One region of the Bradyrhizobium sp. WBAH42 genome, then DNA from elsewhere that is predicted to be linked to it. Evidence: riboswitches for the same ligand, from Rfam matches in the RefSeq annotation. Region 1 holds a riboswitch; the other holds the start of a gene.

Region 1 (7,611 bases):
CGGCGATTTCGGCGGAATGTCGAGCCGGTAGAGGTCGCGCCGGCGATAGCGGGCGATCTCGAGCACGTCGGCGAAGCCTTCGGTCGCGACCAGCGCCACCTTCGGCAGCCGATTCTCGACGATCGCGTTGGTCACGCGCGTGGTGCCGTGGACGAAGCGCCTGACCTCGCTCTTGCGCAGACCCACCGCCTCGATCGCCTCCAGCATCGCCTGAACCGGTGCGTCGGGGCGCGACGGCACCTTTGCAATCCGCGCTTCCGCGGAATCGCGCCGGATGGCGATGATGTCGGTGAAGGTGCCACCGATATCGGTGCCGACCTCCCAGTGATCGTCGGAGTAGCTCATCTGCACAGTCAGCTACGCGTGACGTCCGGACCGGACGCCAGGTCCTTCCCGGCCATTGCCGCATCCAATGCCAAAGCGAGCACGCTCATCGTCATTCCCTGTCATGCCATCACGGGCGAGCGTGCGACAGAGCGATGGCCGCGGGATAGGGTCGGAGTTGTCGCAAACCACCGAGCCAGCGAGCCGCCGGCATTGCGCGGCGCACCATCGGCTGCACGTTTTGGTGCAGCGCTGCTCGCCCAGAGAGCAGAAGCATACGAAGCCAGAAATGTGCAGCGCACCCTTGGATTCTTCGACACAAATGGGAGCGCCCGTTGCACTGCAATCGGAATCGCGCAAGTCCGTTTGTCTAATTTGCAGGCGATCAATCTGCGGTGCAGGAGAGAGGGCTGACCAGGAGCTATGCACGCAGGTCGGCTCAGCCTCTCTTTATTGTACGGTCAGTAAGCGAGGACGTCACCGGCCTCAGGATGCCAGCGACGCCCGCAAGCGTCGCCATCCGATGACGACGCCGGTGATGGAGAACATCAGTCCGAGCGTACAGAGGCTGACAATGAGAGCGTCACGCAGCCGCGCGTGAGCCAGCAGAATCGGGAAATCAAGCGTGTGCAGCGCACTGTAGAGCCAGCGATAGACGCGCCGCGACGGGTCCAGTCTTTGCAGCACCTTGCCATCGGCAGCATCGACATCGAACCAGAGATCGCCGCAGGTCGTGCGGTAGACCGGAGCTCCCGGAATAGCGGACTGCGCCGGATAGTCGTCGTAGCCGGCGAGCAGGAACGGTGCGGCACAGCCGGCGCCAAGGCGCGCCGTCAGATCCCCGATCTCCTGCGTATCCAGGTATGCCGCCTGCCCATCTCGCGGCGCGTCCCCGGCCCTGATCAACGTCTGATGGCCAAGGGCGAGCCGATCGCGCCGATAGACCCTGCCGCCGAAGGCGAACCATTCGACCTCGCGCGCCGACGGCGATATTGGCGGCAGATCGAGCGGTGAAGCGTCTCGCCAATCCGGGGCGGCATCGACCACGCCCGCCTCTGCCGGCGTCAATTGCCCGCGCGAGAACAGGCGGCCGTGATCCATCGAGAGCCAGCCGCTGAAGATCCAGCTCAGTACGAACAGCGTCGCCGCGAGGCCGATCAGGTGATGCAGCGCATGCCAGCCACGGTAAGGCGAGGAGATTTGGCCCTTGCGAAACCTGATCCGCACGATTCCGAGCACCGCGCCAAGCAATGCCGCAATCAGGGCCAGCAGCGACAGCGTCCAGACCACGCGATCCCACACCGCCCAGCTGCTGCGCAGAACCGTCGGATAGATCCAGTGCAGCACGCTGCCGGCCCAGTTCCACGCGCGCTCACTGCGCGTCGTATCCAGGACGACCTCCCCGGTCAGCGACGAAACGTAGACCTCCGTTCCAGGGGCATCGCCGAGAGCGGCGCGAAACAAGGGGCGATGGCGATCAAAACCGTTCGGCACGCTCCATTGATCGTGGTCCGACCGCGCGACGATCGCGGCGCGTGGCGCGTCGAGCCCGCGCTGACGGGAATAGCCCTGCACGATGGTGAGCGCGACATCGGCGGACGTCACCGATGCGTCTCCTCTATCGGAGGCGCGGACCGCTCGCGAACCTGCGGGGCCCGAGACGACGTAGACCGGTCCATCACTGCGCTGGATCAGCCGAACACGCGTCCCGTCGGTGATTCCGCTCGCAGCAACGGCGTCCGCGACCGAGATCGTTGTCCCGCCACGGTCCAGCGGCGCGAGCCCGGCAAATCGCTCCGCTTCCGTCAGCGACGGAAACGGGACGAAGTGCATCACGATCCCGCTCGCGAACCACATCGCGAACAGCAGGCAGAACGCGATCCCGAGCCAGCGATGCGAGAGGACGATCGCGCCCATCATGCGCTCAAGGCCTCACCATTTGAACGCGGCCGAGACCTCGTAGGTGCGCGGCGCGCCCAGGAGGATCTGGTCGGGATAGAACGGATCGCCCCAGATCGCATAGCGCTTGTCGGTGATGTTGCGGACGCGGAAAGTCAGGCGGGCCTGGTCGACCGCATTGAACACGGCCTTGGGGATATCGACGAAGGCGTAGACGTCGGCCACGGTGTAGGCCTTCATCGTCACGACGTTCGCGTCGGTGTTGTAGCGGTCGCCGACATGACGGCCGGTCATGCCGAGCTCCACAGGCCAGGGCGTGAAGAACCGGTACGATGCGCCGGCATTGGCCACGATACGCGGTACGTTCGGCGGCGTATTGCCGGAGAACGAGCCACCGACGAAATTGTAGTCGGCATAGCGCGCATCGACATAGGCGATGTTGCCCCACAACCGAAGCGGCTCGATCGGCCGCACCGAGGCGGCAAGCTCGACGCCCTTGGACTCCTGCCGCCCGGCGATATTGAGCGCCTGCCCGCCGGCCGCCGCATAGACGTTCTTGCGCAGGATGTCGTAGGCCGAGAACGACCACTCCGCCCTATTGTCCCAGAACAGATGCTTGACGCCGGTCTCGTAGGTTCGCGACGTCGTCAGGTCCAGTGGCTGGGTCGGCAACAGCAGGAAGATGTTGTTGGCTGCGACGTCGGCCCCGGTGGCGTACTGGCTGAAGAAGGTCAGGCCGGGCACGGCCTCCCAGGTGTAGCCAATGCGGCCCGTCACCGGCGCCCAGTCTTTGGTGTACGGAAAGCCTGCCTTCTCCAGCCCGGCCTTGTCGGTCGAGTTACGGTCGAGTCCGATGTGCTCGACACGCAGGCCCCCGATCAACGCGAAGCTGCGCGTCAGCTTCAACCGGTCCTCGAACGACAACGCCTCGTTGTCGATGCGCGCGGTCTGCTGCTGTGTCGTGAGCAGGCCGTAGAAGCCGCGGTTGGGATCGACCAGCGAAACGGAATCTCCGGGAAAGTTTGCCGCGCCGGGCCTGACGAAATCGAGATAGCTCGACGAGAGCGTCGTGACCAACCGGTTGTCGAATCCTGCGATGTTGGTGTCCCAGATCAGGTCGGTGATGTTGCCGACCAGCCGCTGGCTATGGGCGACATAGAAGCGCTCGCGATCGACCAGGTTCGTGGTGGAGTTGAATGCCTCGATCTCGTTGTTGAACCAGGTCCGTTCGGCGCCATAGCCATAGGCCTGACTTTTCAGCGTGAGGTCAGGCGCGAGCTTCAGCTCGAAGCCGCCGCGCAGCCACACTTCCTGCGCCACGTTGCGGTTATCGAGAACGTTGTAATTGGTGTTGAAGGTGCGGTCGTCGATTGTGACGGCACCGAGATTGGTACCGTTGTAATTCGAGACGTAATTGCCGGAGACGATCCCCGTCGTCGCATGCGAACCGCTGAAGGCGACCGGCACTAGCGGCGCGCCCCAATAGGCCTTCGAGCGGTCTTCGCGATACTCGACCGCACCCCAGATCTTGAGGCTGTCGGAGACCTGGTAATTGAGCTGGCCGGACGTGCCGAACGTCTTGACGTTGGTGTCGTCGGCAAAGCCGTTGAGCGTGGAACGGCTGATGTCGAAGCGATAGTCCAGCCCTTGCACATTGGTGCTGCCGCCCGAGCCGTAATGCGCCCGGAACAAATTCAGCGAATCCCAGGAGAAATTTGCCTCGTTGCGGATCGCTCCCGTGTGCGGCTGCTTGGTGACGAAGTTGATGGCGCCTCCCGCGGCACCCTCGCCCGAGATCAGCGAGGCCGGTCCTTTGAGGAATTCCACGGCCTCCAGATTGGCGGTGTCGACGATCCGCGAGGTCATGTTCTGCGGACCGATCTTGATGCCGTTGTAAAGCGTGTTGATCTGGCTGTTGGTGAAGCCGCGCATCGAGAAGGCGGAAGGTTCGGCCGGGTTGTCGCCGGAGGTGACGCCGACGGCGCCCTGCGCCACCTCGGACACGGTGCGATAGCCCTGCTCGCGCATGGTTTCGGCCGAGATCACCTCGACGGTCGCGGGCGTCTGCCGCACCGTCAGGCCGAGCCGCGAGGCGCTTTCGGCAACGGCATTGGTGTTGAGCGGCGTTTGCGCCGTCGAATCCGGCATCACGGGTTTTGGCGCTGCCGATACCGCCGCCGGCCTGCGCGCTGCCGCGCGGCGCGCGCTCGCCGCCTCTCCTGCTGCCGGTCTGGCCGGCTTGCGCGCCTGGGCGGGCGAGACCTCGACGGGTGGCAGCGGCTCTCGGACCTGCTGCGCCAGAGCGGCAGGCGGATCGAGAACGGCGAAGGACGTGAACGCGGCGGAAACCAGCAGGACGCGGCGCGGTCGTGCGATACGGATGGAAGACACGGTACAAACCTCGGTATGACGTCAGTGGCACGTCACAGCGAACGAGGTCTCACCTTTTGGCCTTGCAGCCGTCCGATGAAGCCGAATGTCTGTACTCCCCGACCGACATCTTCGCGTGTGACCACGGCTGACGGCAGGTCTCCTGGCTCGCGGGTCGTGACCTCTTCGTCGCCTTCCCGGGACCGAGGACCCAGTGGCTCGTGACGAAGGATTCACCGCTCACAGTTGCGGGGGCAGCCGCGGCATTGGGGACAATTTTCCCCGCACCGCATTCCCTTTTCATTCCCTCTCGGGAAAACCGTCGCGAGCATCTAGGATTACCACCAAGACAGAGTCAATGTCCCAGTTGCGGCGTCGTGGCGACCGCACAAGCTTCCTTGGAGATGAGCATGGAAGGCGAGACCTTCCTCTGGTTGATACGGCACGCGGTTGTCGCGGGCGTAGCCGGGACGATCCATGCAGCCGATGCGCCGGCCGATCTCGGCGATTGCGCGGCGTTGGCGGCTCTCAAGCAGCGCTTGCCCGCGGATGTCGCAAGCTATGCCAGCCCATCGCGGCGCACGGTCGAGACGGCGCGCGCGCTGGGGCTGGAACCGGAGCTGGTCAGCGAATTCCGCGAGCAGGATTTCGGCGATTGGATCGGCCATCGGCATGACGAACTCGCCGCGACCGGCGGCGAGATCTACGCGCAGTTCTGGCGCGATCCGGCGCGCGGACGGCCGCCGAAGGGCGAAAGCTTTGCGGATCAGGTCGCCCGCGTCCGCCTCGGCCTGTCGCGGATCGGCGCAGGCTCCGCGGCGCTGGTCGTCCATTCCGGCACCATTCGCGCCGCGCTCTGCATCGCGCTCGATCTCGCACCGGAAGCGGCGTTGCGCTTCGTGATCGATCCGTTGTCGCTGACCCGGATCGACCGGCTCGCCAGCGGCTGGCGCGTCGTCTCGGTCAATCAGCGGATCAGCTAGACCGGTCCGGCACATTGGCCTGCGCAAAGGTCGCCATGCCGTTGTGAAGTGCGCAGGCCGAGCGCACCAGCGGCAGCGCAATGGCGGCGCCCGATCCCTCGCCGAGCCTGAGATCGAGGCTGATCAGCGGCTGCACGTTCAGCGCGCGCAACACCAGCCGATGTCCCTGCTCCGCCGATTGATGCGAGGGCAACAGGAACGGCTGGCAGGAGGGATTGAGGCGCGCCGCCGCCAGCGCCGCCACCGAGACGATGAAGCCGTCGATCAACACGGGAATGCGGCGTTGCGCGGCCGCAATGATCGCGCCCGAGATCGCCGCGATTTCGAGGCCGCCGACCGCGCACAGGATTGTCTCGACCGAGGCTCCGGCGACGCGATGGCGTACGATCGCCGCATCGATCACCCGCGCCTTGTGTACGCGGCCGGCCGCATCGACGCCGGTGCCGCTGCCGGCGATCTCTTCGGCGCTCACACCGAGCAGGCTCGCAGCAATCGCAGCTGACGTCGTGGTGTTGCCGATCCCCATCTCGCCAAAGATCAAGAGATCAGGCCGGCCGGCCTCGGCGCGCGCCACCGCGCGCTGGCCGGCCTCAAAGGCGAAGACCAATTCCGCCGGGGTGAGCGCGGCCTCGACGCTGAAATCGCGCGTGCCGCTGCGCGGCTTGTCGGTGACGATTCCGGCCATCTGCACCTCGGACAGCGTGCCGGCGTCGACCACCTCGAGGCTCGAACCCAGCTCGCGCGCCAGCACCGAGATCGCGGCGCCTCCAGAGGCAAAATTCGCCATCATCGCGATGGTGACGGCTTGCGGATAGGCCGACACGCCCTGTGCGACGATGCCGTGGTCGCCCGCGAAGATGATGATCGGCACCAGCGCGGCGCGCGGCTGCTCGGTGGCCTGCAGGCCTGCGAGCTCGATCGCGAGCTGCTCCAGCCGGCCGAGCGCGCCGGTCGGCTTCGTCAATTGCGCCTGCCGCGCAATGGCCGCCTCGCGATGGACCGCGGAGATTTCGGGGCAGTTCTGGGTGACCCATTCGGGAAGCATGCTGCCTCGCTCAACGCCTGCGTTTGAGAATGTAGCTGTCCATGATCCAGCCGTGCCGCTCACGTGCGTCCTGCCTCGCGGCGGCAATGCGCGAACCCACGTCGGTGAGCGCACCGGACATGAGGATCTGATCGGGCATGCCGAGATAGGCACCCCACCAGATGTGAAGCCCAGCCGGATCGAGCGACTGGAACGCCGTGCCGCCGTCGAGCATCACCACGACTGTATCGACACCCGCCGGCCAGCCGCCTTCGCGCAAGCGCCGCCCCGTCGTGACCAGGAACGGCTCGCCGATGTCGTTGAGCGGCAGCGCATGCGCCGCGCACAGTGCCTGGATCGAGGTGATGCCCGGCACGACCTCGATTGTCGGCGATGGATTCAATCGCCGCGCAATGCGCAGCGAGGAATCGTAGAGCGACGGGTCGCCCCAGATCAGCAGCGCGACCTTGCCGTCACCGCCGAGATGGCTTGCAATGGTCCGCGACCACGTGGCGGCAACGGCATCGTGCCAATCGTCGACGCCCTTGCGATAGTCGGCCTCGGTCGCGTCGCGCACGGGAAGATCGAATTCGGCGATGCGCGTCGCCTTGTTGGTGAGCACGTCAGTGCAGATCGTCCGCCTGAGATCGGCGAGATCAGACTTCGCGCTCCCCTTGCGCGGGATCAGGACGAGATCGGCCGCGTTGATGGCGCGGGTCGCGGCGCGCGTGAGCTGCTCGGGATCGCCGCAACCGATGCCTATCAGAGAGAGCGTGAGCATCGGGCGTACGGGGCGACCATGACGGCCGCCCCTTGTCTCTTAAGCCGCGTTGTGCAGGCGAGGCGTGACGAGGCCAGGCGCGGTGACACCACGCAGAGACTTCGCCAGCGCCAGCACGGCGAGATCGGCGAGCGGCTCGATCACGATGACCAGTGCATAGGACGCCGCGAAGGTCGCGATGCTGGCGAGGTTGCTCATGGCAAAGCCGGAGCCATAGAGCGCCCAGAACG
Region 2 (7,611 bases), 4.0 Mb from region 1:
TCGTGACGGTTCCCCACGATCTCGAGTGGCCTACCCAGGAAGGCCGGCATCAGCGCCCGTTTGCTCCAGGACTTGGAACGGTTGCGATATGGAGCCGCGCTTTGCCGTGTGCGCTCCGGACGTGCGCAAGCTGCCCACGTGTTCGGACAATCGCGAGCGCCATCCTGATGCAATTCAGTGTGAGGATACAGTCCACGATACGCGATTGCCCATCGCGCACTCGTGGCGAATAGCTCTGGTGCGGTTAGCCGACTCAAGCTACACATCATTCTTAAGTACCTCACTACATAATGGGAATGACATGGTGGCAGTCGTTCGGGAAGTAACAGTCTCATCTTACGCGCTTGAAGTAGATGGCCAACTCAGAGCCGAATTCGCAACCAAAGACGGTGCCACGGCAGGTGGAGCAGAATTAAAGAAGCGGTTTCCCAAGCTTACGATCCGGGTCTATGACGTGCAGACGAATGAGCGCGAGGAAATCTAGGCCGAGTCAGTTTGGCGCTCGACATTCTGTACATCTCCGGAGCTTTCGCCCTGCGGTGAGTAGGCGCTCAGCGGGTGTGCCGGGCTTGCTACCAGTGTAACTTCCTAGCCCGTTTCGTTTCAGCGTCGGTCCCTAGTGCCGGGCGTCGCTACGTTCACGCTCCTGCGTATGTCACGCAGCTACGCGATGTGCGGAGCGCACGCCTCATCGGCTCGGGTCGGACGCATCCCCAAGCGCTCTAGCGAAGAATGCAGGAGAGCTAGTCCCCCGCAACCTGGTTGCTCTCACTGGGTGGAGTGCAGGCGGGCAAACCAGTCGCAAACTAGTACGCGCCGCTGAGCTCGACACCTGGCGGAAAAGTATCATGCTGCTTGACCTTTCGTAGGGCAGGCCGAACTGCTGCGAGAAGGGCAGCCGGACTATTGCGGAGCCGTAAGCAACGCAACTGCGGAGCGGGTATGTCTTGCAGTTGGTACGAGGCTTTCGACCGTACGGCAGCTGCGGTGCGATGTTGCTCTGCCCGGCCGTCTACTAAGGCCTTCGGTCCCCTAAGTCTTCCTCTTCCTTTGGCTCGGTCCGTTGAAACCAGGAGCCCGGAGGAAATTTCGCGATGCGCTTGGCAAAAGAGGATTGTGGCTCCCAATCTTGGCCTTCGCTCTTCTCGAAAGTGATGACCCCGTTGTGTGTAAAATAACGTGGTCCTTGGATATCGCAATTCACCAAGAGCAGAATGCGCCATAGATCGCCTTTCTCGTTCGGCTTGTCATTCTGCTTGGGTAAGTAGTCTACCCCAACAGGTTCAATGATAGTGCATCGGCCCTGCCGCAGAAGATCGCCGAGCCGGCCTTGCGGCGTAGTCACAAAGTTGAAGTTACTTGGATCATGCAGAAAGCTAAGGTTTGCGTCCCTTTCACCATCTGCGACTTCTTTGGCGATCAACGAGAGCGCTAGGGCACGCCAGCCCAATTCCATCGGCTTCGCATAGGTTGACGCAAGCTCAATCGTACCGTCGAGCGCGACTTTCCAGGTGATAGCGTACTGTTCGTCTGATTTGTTGTTTCGGTGCCGGGTCCACGAAACGAAAACATAGTCGTTTTCGCCAAGTTCAACGACCCCCCACATCTGAGGGACGAACTGTGCCACCTTCGAGACATTGGAGAGGATTTGTTCTATCGTCTCACCATCTTGCGCTCGCCACGTTGACTTGAGTCTTTCGACAAGTGGGTTGTCGCTGGCGCCAATGGTGTTGCTCATGGCAGCCGGCCAGGCTAGGCACATTAGAAGTCCGCCCAGGGCAAGCCATAGCGCGGGTCTTCCCGACATTCTCTTCATAACTCTCGGCCTATCGCGTTTCATCCGTACATCTTTCAAAGCGGGCAACCTTGAAGCTGCTATGAGCGGGCGCAAGAAGTTTACGGAGAGGCGACGGGGCACCCGTGGCTATCCCGCGCGGGCAGCCGCTCCCCTCTATGTCACGCGCCGCTAACTTCCCTAGCCCGCGACAGCTTCAATTGGCTGAGCTGGACATACCCAGCAAGAGAGACTGGGTATGTCGAGCGGCTTGCATTCTTTGTGCCAGGGAGAGGGCGGAGAGTTGCACGGGTTTTATGTCCCTCTTGTCGACTTTCCAACCTGCGCACGCTTCGATGTTTCCATTCAGTGTATCGGCCGCAGTTTGTGGATCCTTTCAAGTGCGTTTGCCGTCATTGAACCGTCTGGTACGCGATCGTTGGCGTCGGCGTGCGGCCTACATGATGGCTGGCGACAGGAAGCCGGCTTAATCGATGAACTTTGAAGTCTGGTTAGCACGCAAATCAACCTGCTCGTCCCGTATGTTGCTAGATTGCGCTGCTCATAGAAAGGCACGGTTATTCGCCTAGATGTCGCAGATTAGCTTGGCACATGATCTGAGAGGTTGACGGAAGAGTCCTCCTGTCGATAATCCAAGTCGTCGAGGTTCTCCGAATCCCACTTGATCCGGAGCTAAGAGGGAAGCCGGTGCAAATGCCGGCGCTGCCCCCGCAACTGTGAGCGGCGAGCTACTGTCCAACGATGTCACTGAAGCCAGCACGGCTTCGGGAAGGCCGGACAGCAGCGATGACCAGCAAGCCAGGAGACCTGCCCCGACGATGTATTGGTCCACGGGCGGGGTGTCTCGGTGGTGCGCCAAGCAGCCGTCGCATGCGCGACTTCCTCTGCCTGCGTCCGCCATGGCCTTTGTCCCCAACAGGGGTTAACACTATGTCTCTTCTCTCTCTTCCGGTTGCTACGCTCGGGACGCCACGCATCGGTCCAAGGCGTGAGCTCAAATTCGCTCTCGAAAGCTACTGGGCGGGAAAGATCAGCGAACAGCAATTGCTCGAGGACGCATCCGGGCTGCGCGCAGCGAACTGGGCTCGTCAGAAATCTCTCGGCGTCACGATCATTCCGTCGAATGACTTCTCGCTGTATGATCAGGTGCTCGATACAAGTGTCATGGTTGGTGCTATCCCGGAGATCTACGCCTCGAAAGGAGACTACGTTTCCCTCAAGACGTACTTCGCCATGGCTCGCGGATCACAATGCGACGACCAGGATACGAGTTGCGGTCTCCGCCAGCGGGGGTCTGGCGCACCCGCGCAGGAAATGACTAAGTGGTTTGATACCAACTACCACTACATGGTTCCCGAGTTTTACAAGGGACAGGCGTTCAGACTTTGCTCTCGCAAACCCATCGAAGAGTATGAGGAAGCAAAGGCTCTCGGCTTTCAGACCCGCCCTGTCCTGATCGGGCCCGTCACATTCCTAAAACTCGGCAAGAGTGCCGATGGCGCGTTCCAGCCCCTATCCCTACTAGATGATTTGATGCCGATCTATATTGAGGTTCTGCATGAATTGGCCGAACGAGGGGCAAGTTGGGTTCAGTTTGACGAGCCCTGCCTGGTCCTTGATCTGAACGAAGCGGTACCAAAAGCACTGCTACATGCTTATAACCGTTTCGCAAAAGAGGGACCGGCTATCAAGATCATGGTTGCCAGCTATTTCGGCGGCCTAGGCGACAATTTGGATACCGCCTTGAGGCTCCCAGTCTCGGGTCTGCACGTTGACCTGGTTCGAGCGCCAGAGTTGTTGGATCAGATCATTGCTGTCGGTCGAAGAGATCTCGTCACGTCGCTCGGTGTCATCGACGGCCGGAATGTGTGGCGATCGAACCTGTCGTCGCTCCGTCGGCGGTTGGAGCCCGCGATTGCGAAGCTCGGCAAGCACCGTGTACAGCTCGCTCCATCCTGCTCGCTGCTTCATGTGCCGGTCGATGTTGAACTCGAGACCGGGCTCACGTCCGACGTCAAGAGCTGGCTTGCTTTCTCTGTTCAGAAGATGCGTGAGCTTGCGATCCTGGCGCGAGCACTCGCTGGCGACCAAAATGTCGGGCTCGCTCTTGCCGATTCGGAATGCGCTGCGACTGCCCGCCGGACTTCGCCGAAGATCCATGATGCCAATGTCGCTGCCCGGATGAGCGCAATCGACCAGACGATGCGCCGGCGCGCAAGTCCGTTTGCACGTCGTTCCGAGATCCAAAGGGCACGCTTTGGACTACCAGCTTTTCCCACCACCACGATCGGATCGTTTCCTCAGACCACAGAAGTCAGAAATGCTCGGGCGGCGCATGCGCGAGGCGCGCTGAGCGACGAGCAATACGATAGGTTCATCAAGGAGGAGATAGCCCGCGCCGTACGTTGGCAGGAGGACATCGGTCTTGACGTCCTCGTGCACGGCGAGTTTGAGCGCAATGACATGGTGCAGTACTTTGGCGAGCAACTCGCCGGCTTCCTATTTACCAGGAAGGGATGGGTACAGTCTTATGGTTCGCGCTGCGTCCGGCCCCCGATCCTGTTTGGCGATGTAGTGCGGTCGAAGCCGATCACTGTGGACTGGTGGCGTTACGCGCAATCACTAACTAGCAAGCCAATGAAGGCGATGTTGACCGGACCGGTGACGATCCTGAACTGGTCGTTTGTTCGCGATGATATTCCTAGGAGCGAGGTCTGCCGTCAGCTTGCGCTTGCGATCCGCGACGAAGTGCGCGACCTCGAGAATGCCGGTGCGGGCATGATACAGATCGACGAAGCTGCACTTCGCGAAGGATTGCCCTTGCGCCGATCGGAGTGGAAGGCCTATCTCGATTGGGCCGGAGAGTGCTTCCGCATCTGCTCATCAGGCGTTACCGATCAGACGCAAATCCATACACATATGTGCTACTCCGAGTTCAACGACATCATCGGTGCGATCGCTGCAATGGATGCGGATGTCATTTCGATCGAGACGTCGCGATCGAAAATGGAACTACTGGGCGCATTCAGCAAGTACGAATACCCAAATCAAATCGGACCTGGCGTGTACGACATCCACTCTCCACGCGTTCCCGAGGTGAGCGAAATGAAGGAGCTGATGGTGCTGGCTCGGACGCGTTTGCAAGAATCACAGCTCTGGGTCAATCCGGACTGCGGCTTAAAAACGCGCAAATGGGAGGAGGTGCGGCCTGCGATAACCAACATGGTCGCTGCCGCCCGCGAACTGCGCGCTGCATCGTCCCCGCAAAATCATTGATCCGGCGCTCGGTCTGTTCTCGACCAAGCTACTCGCTTGTGGTCAATACCGCGCTCCATAATCTCGCGGCAAGACTTGGGGCCAACAAAAAGTGCTTGGCCCCAGTTGATGGTTGGAACGGATGTGCACCCGGAGAAACGACGCTGACGGCTCGCGTTACTTGGCCAAAAGAGAATAGCCGACGGTTCACCAAGGCGAGAGCATTGGCCGAGAATATGAACACACATCGATACGTTTATCGTAGCTCCTTATGCCGTGCTAAGCGATCGCTTGGTCTGAGAGACAAAATCTACGCCGTGGTGTCGCTCATAAGAAGAGTGGGAACGGTTGCGACAACAATGAGAGGGGTGATGCCGGACGTCACCGCAAGGGGCTTCTCATCGGTCCGCTCGCACATGTTTCCCCGTCAGGCGCTCTCATTCGATGGACCCCACATAGTGCCCGACGAGAGGGCGCCGAAGCCAATTCCTGCTTCAACTCACACCAATCTATTGTGCAGGATCGCCGTCGCTATCCGAGCCAGATACGCCAATGCGTCGGCTGCACGGCGACGTGCTCTCCGGTATTCGCGTTGATCCATCCGCCGAACGCCCGGCGGCAGGGAAAGACCACCCGGTGAATTGAATTCCCCTCGATCACGGCAATCTCCAGATCCTGATCGAAGGGCGGCATGATTTCGAGCCGCTCCCAGATCAAATCGCCATTTGATCCTGAACAAAGTTCATCGCTGCGAGCTGACAAATTCAGACAACCTTGTGAACATTACGAACATCGCTTGGCGTCCGCGCGAGCAGGCTCTGCGCGATTCGACCGGACGGCGCGCGGTCTTGATGGCGTGAGCCGCGGCAGAGGGCAGTCGGTGGCATCGTTGGTCCGGAACACTGTCCGCTCGCGAATATTTGGATTTTCGCCGGGAAACAAGGCCTGAGCTCCGTCGAATGGATCTGGGGCAGCTCAAGGCCTCGGCTGTTGCTATTTGTAACTGTTCTGCACGAACTAAACTGGTCTGCAGCTCCAGCAATCTGGCTTGTGGCGGGGTAAATGGCCCGGGTTTCTGTCATGTCAGGTCCCTTGTTGGTGAGATAGCTCCGTGTTCTGCGGCGTCATCCCGTGGAGTGCGGGCGACTTCAGCCGCGCTCTCGCGCGCGTAGCACGTGCTCCAGCGAGAGCGCGAAGACGCTGGATTCGGTTGACACCAATAGGAGGGACGTAGCGTTGCTCGGAGCCCATAATCGGGCCTGTCCGCAGGTCGATAAAGTAGACGCCATCGCAAGCGGCGCAACTTATCATGTGTAGGTCATCAACCCGCGGCTCGGCTGCGCCCGAAAGGAGTCCTAAAAAGTGATGGCTGGTGCTTGGACATGAGAGCATCATGGGCTCAAGTCGTTCTTTCTGCCATGCGTCTGACCTTACTAGAAGATCAACTCTATCAGGACACAGCCGTCGTAGCATTGATGCGGGTCAAAAGCCTCGTTCGTCCGGGAGTGGTTGACCTCGAGCGGCCGCAACGTGCCGCAAACCCCCGCGTGGCAGTGCACATGTCCGAACTCGGGCATGCGCGAATCCATCGCACTCTCTGCAGCACGCCAGCGTGTTGATTTGAGGCGCAACTCACGCTCCATGGGCTACGGCAGCATTGTTCCTCATTGCTCCGTGCACACGGATGGTCAAACGATTGTTCGCCTTCATCGTCGGTAGCCTTGTCGGGGCTGATCCCACCTTTAGGTCTCGGCACTGGAGTCCTGGACCTGGGCTCATCGAAACGTGGGCTGCGACAATCCTTATGATCGGCTTACCGTGGGGGCGGCTGGTGGACCGTCGGATGGAAGACGGGGTTCCTGGCCTGATTGCCGCACGATCGCCTGCGCGCATAGTCCCTCGCCGGCGTATATAAGAAATCTGCGCGCGCAAGCGGCTCGTGCCGCGCCGTTACATCTGATCGATCTTTGGATGGGCGGACAGACCTCTTGGGGGGCTACTTGAGGCAGATCAAATACTCGCGATGCGAATGGCAGAATAGTTGATAAGCGAACCACGGGAAGCGAGGGGCATGCCTTCATTTAATGTTCGGTTTATTAAGACCGTTTGTGACGATACCGGCGGCGAGCATCGTGCGTGCCAGGCAGCATTCAAGGTCGATGCCGCCTCCCTGAGTGCTGCTGCTCAGCAGGCGGAGGCTGAATTTTGCAAGCAAAAGAGTGTCCGCGATTGGACAATATTCGCCGATGTATTGGAGCTTCGAACCCCACCTGCCTTAGCTAATCCGTCCACATCAGCCTTTCGAGCATCCCGCAAGGACGGCCTGAGTAAGCAAGGGTTTCGCACTTCCTGAGTTTTCCACGGAAGCGCGACATCTTCAGCACCGACCAAGGCTATTCACGGCCGCGACGTTCACCGGCGTGCTCGCCAGTCCATAGCATCGCCATTAGCATGGACGGCTTGCTTGCCCGCGATAACGTATTCGGCGAGCGTGCCTATGAGACTGTATCCTACGCTCGCGTCTTGATCGGACTCGGCAGTCGGTCTATGAAGCCTGAACG

The links. Region 1 has a riboswitch for cobalamin ahead of DCG74_RS18600 (TonB-dependent siderophore receptor). Riboswitches for the same ligand answer to the same signal wherever they lie in the genome.
Region 2: linked by a shared signal. The riboswitch ahead of metE (5-methyltetrahydropteroyltriglutamate--homocysteine S-methyltransferase) and the one ahead of DCG74_RS18600 (TonB-dependent siderophore receptor) in region 1 are both predicted to bind cobalamin.

What each region holds. Positions count from the first base shown of each region.
Region 1 is NZ_CP036533.1:4,010,554-4,018,164, reverse strand. Features, by position in the region: gene DCG74_RS18610 (hydantoinase/oxoprolinase family protein) at 1-345, opposite strand, end outside; gene DCG74_RS18605 (PepSY domain-containing protein) at 811-2,244, opposite strand; gene DCG74_RS18600 (TonB-dependent siderophore receptor) at 2,257-4,614, opposite strand; cobalamin riboswitch at 4,729-4,932, opposite strand; gene DCG74_RS18595 (histidine phosphatase family protein) at 5,004-5,576, shown strand; gene cobT (nicotinate-nucleotide--dimethylbenzimidazole phosphoribosyltransferase) at 5,569-6,621, opposite strand; gene cobF (precorrin-6A synthase (deacetylating)) at 6,632-7,381, opposite strand; gene DCG74_RS18580 (energy-coupling factor ABC transporter permease) at 7,421-7,611, opposite strand, start outside.
Region 2 is NZ_CP036533.1:8,052,947-8,060,557, forward strand. Features, by position in the region: gene DCG74_RS37700 (nodulate formation efficiency C protein) at 1,016-1,738, opposite strand; cobalamin riboswitch at 2,422-2,625, shown strand; gene metE (5-methyltetrahydropteroyltriglutamate--homocysteine S-methyltransferase) at 2,726-5,071, shown strand; gene DCG74_RS37710 (hypothetical protein) at 5,582-5,743, opposite strand; gene DCG74_RS37715 (hypothetical protein) at 7,122-7,403, shown strand.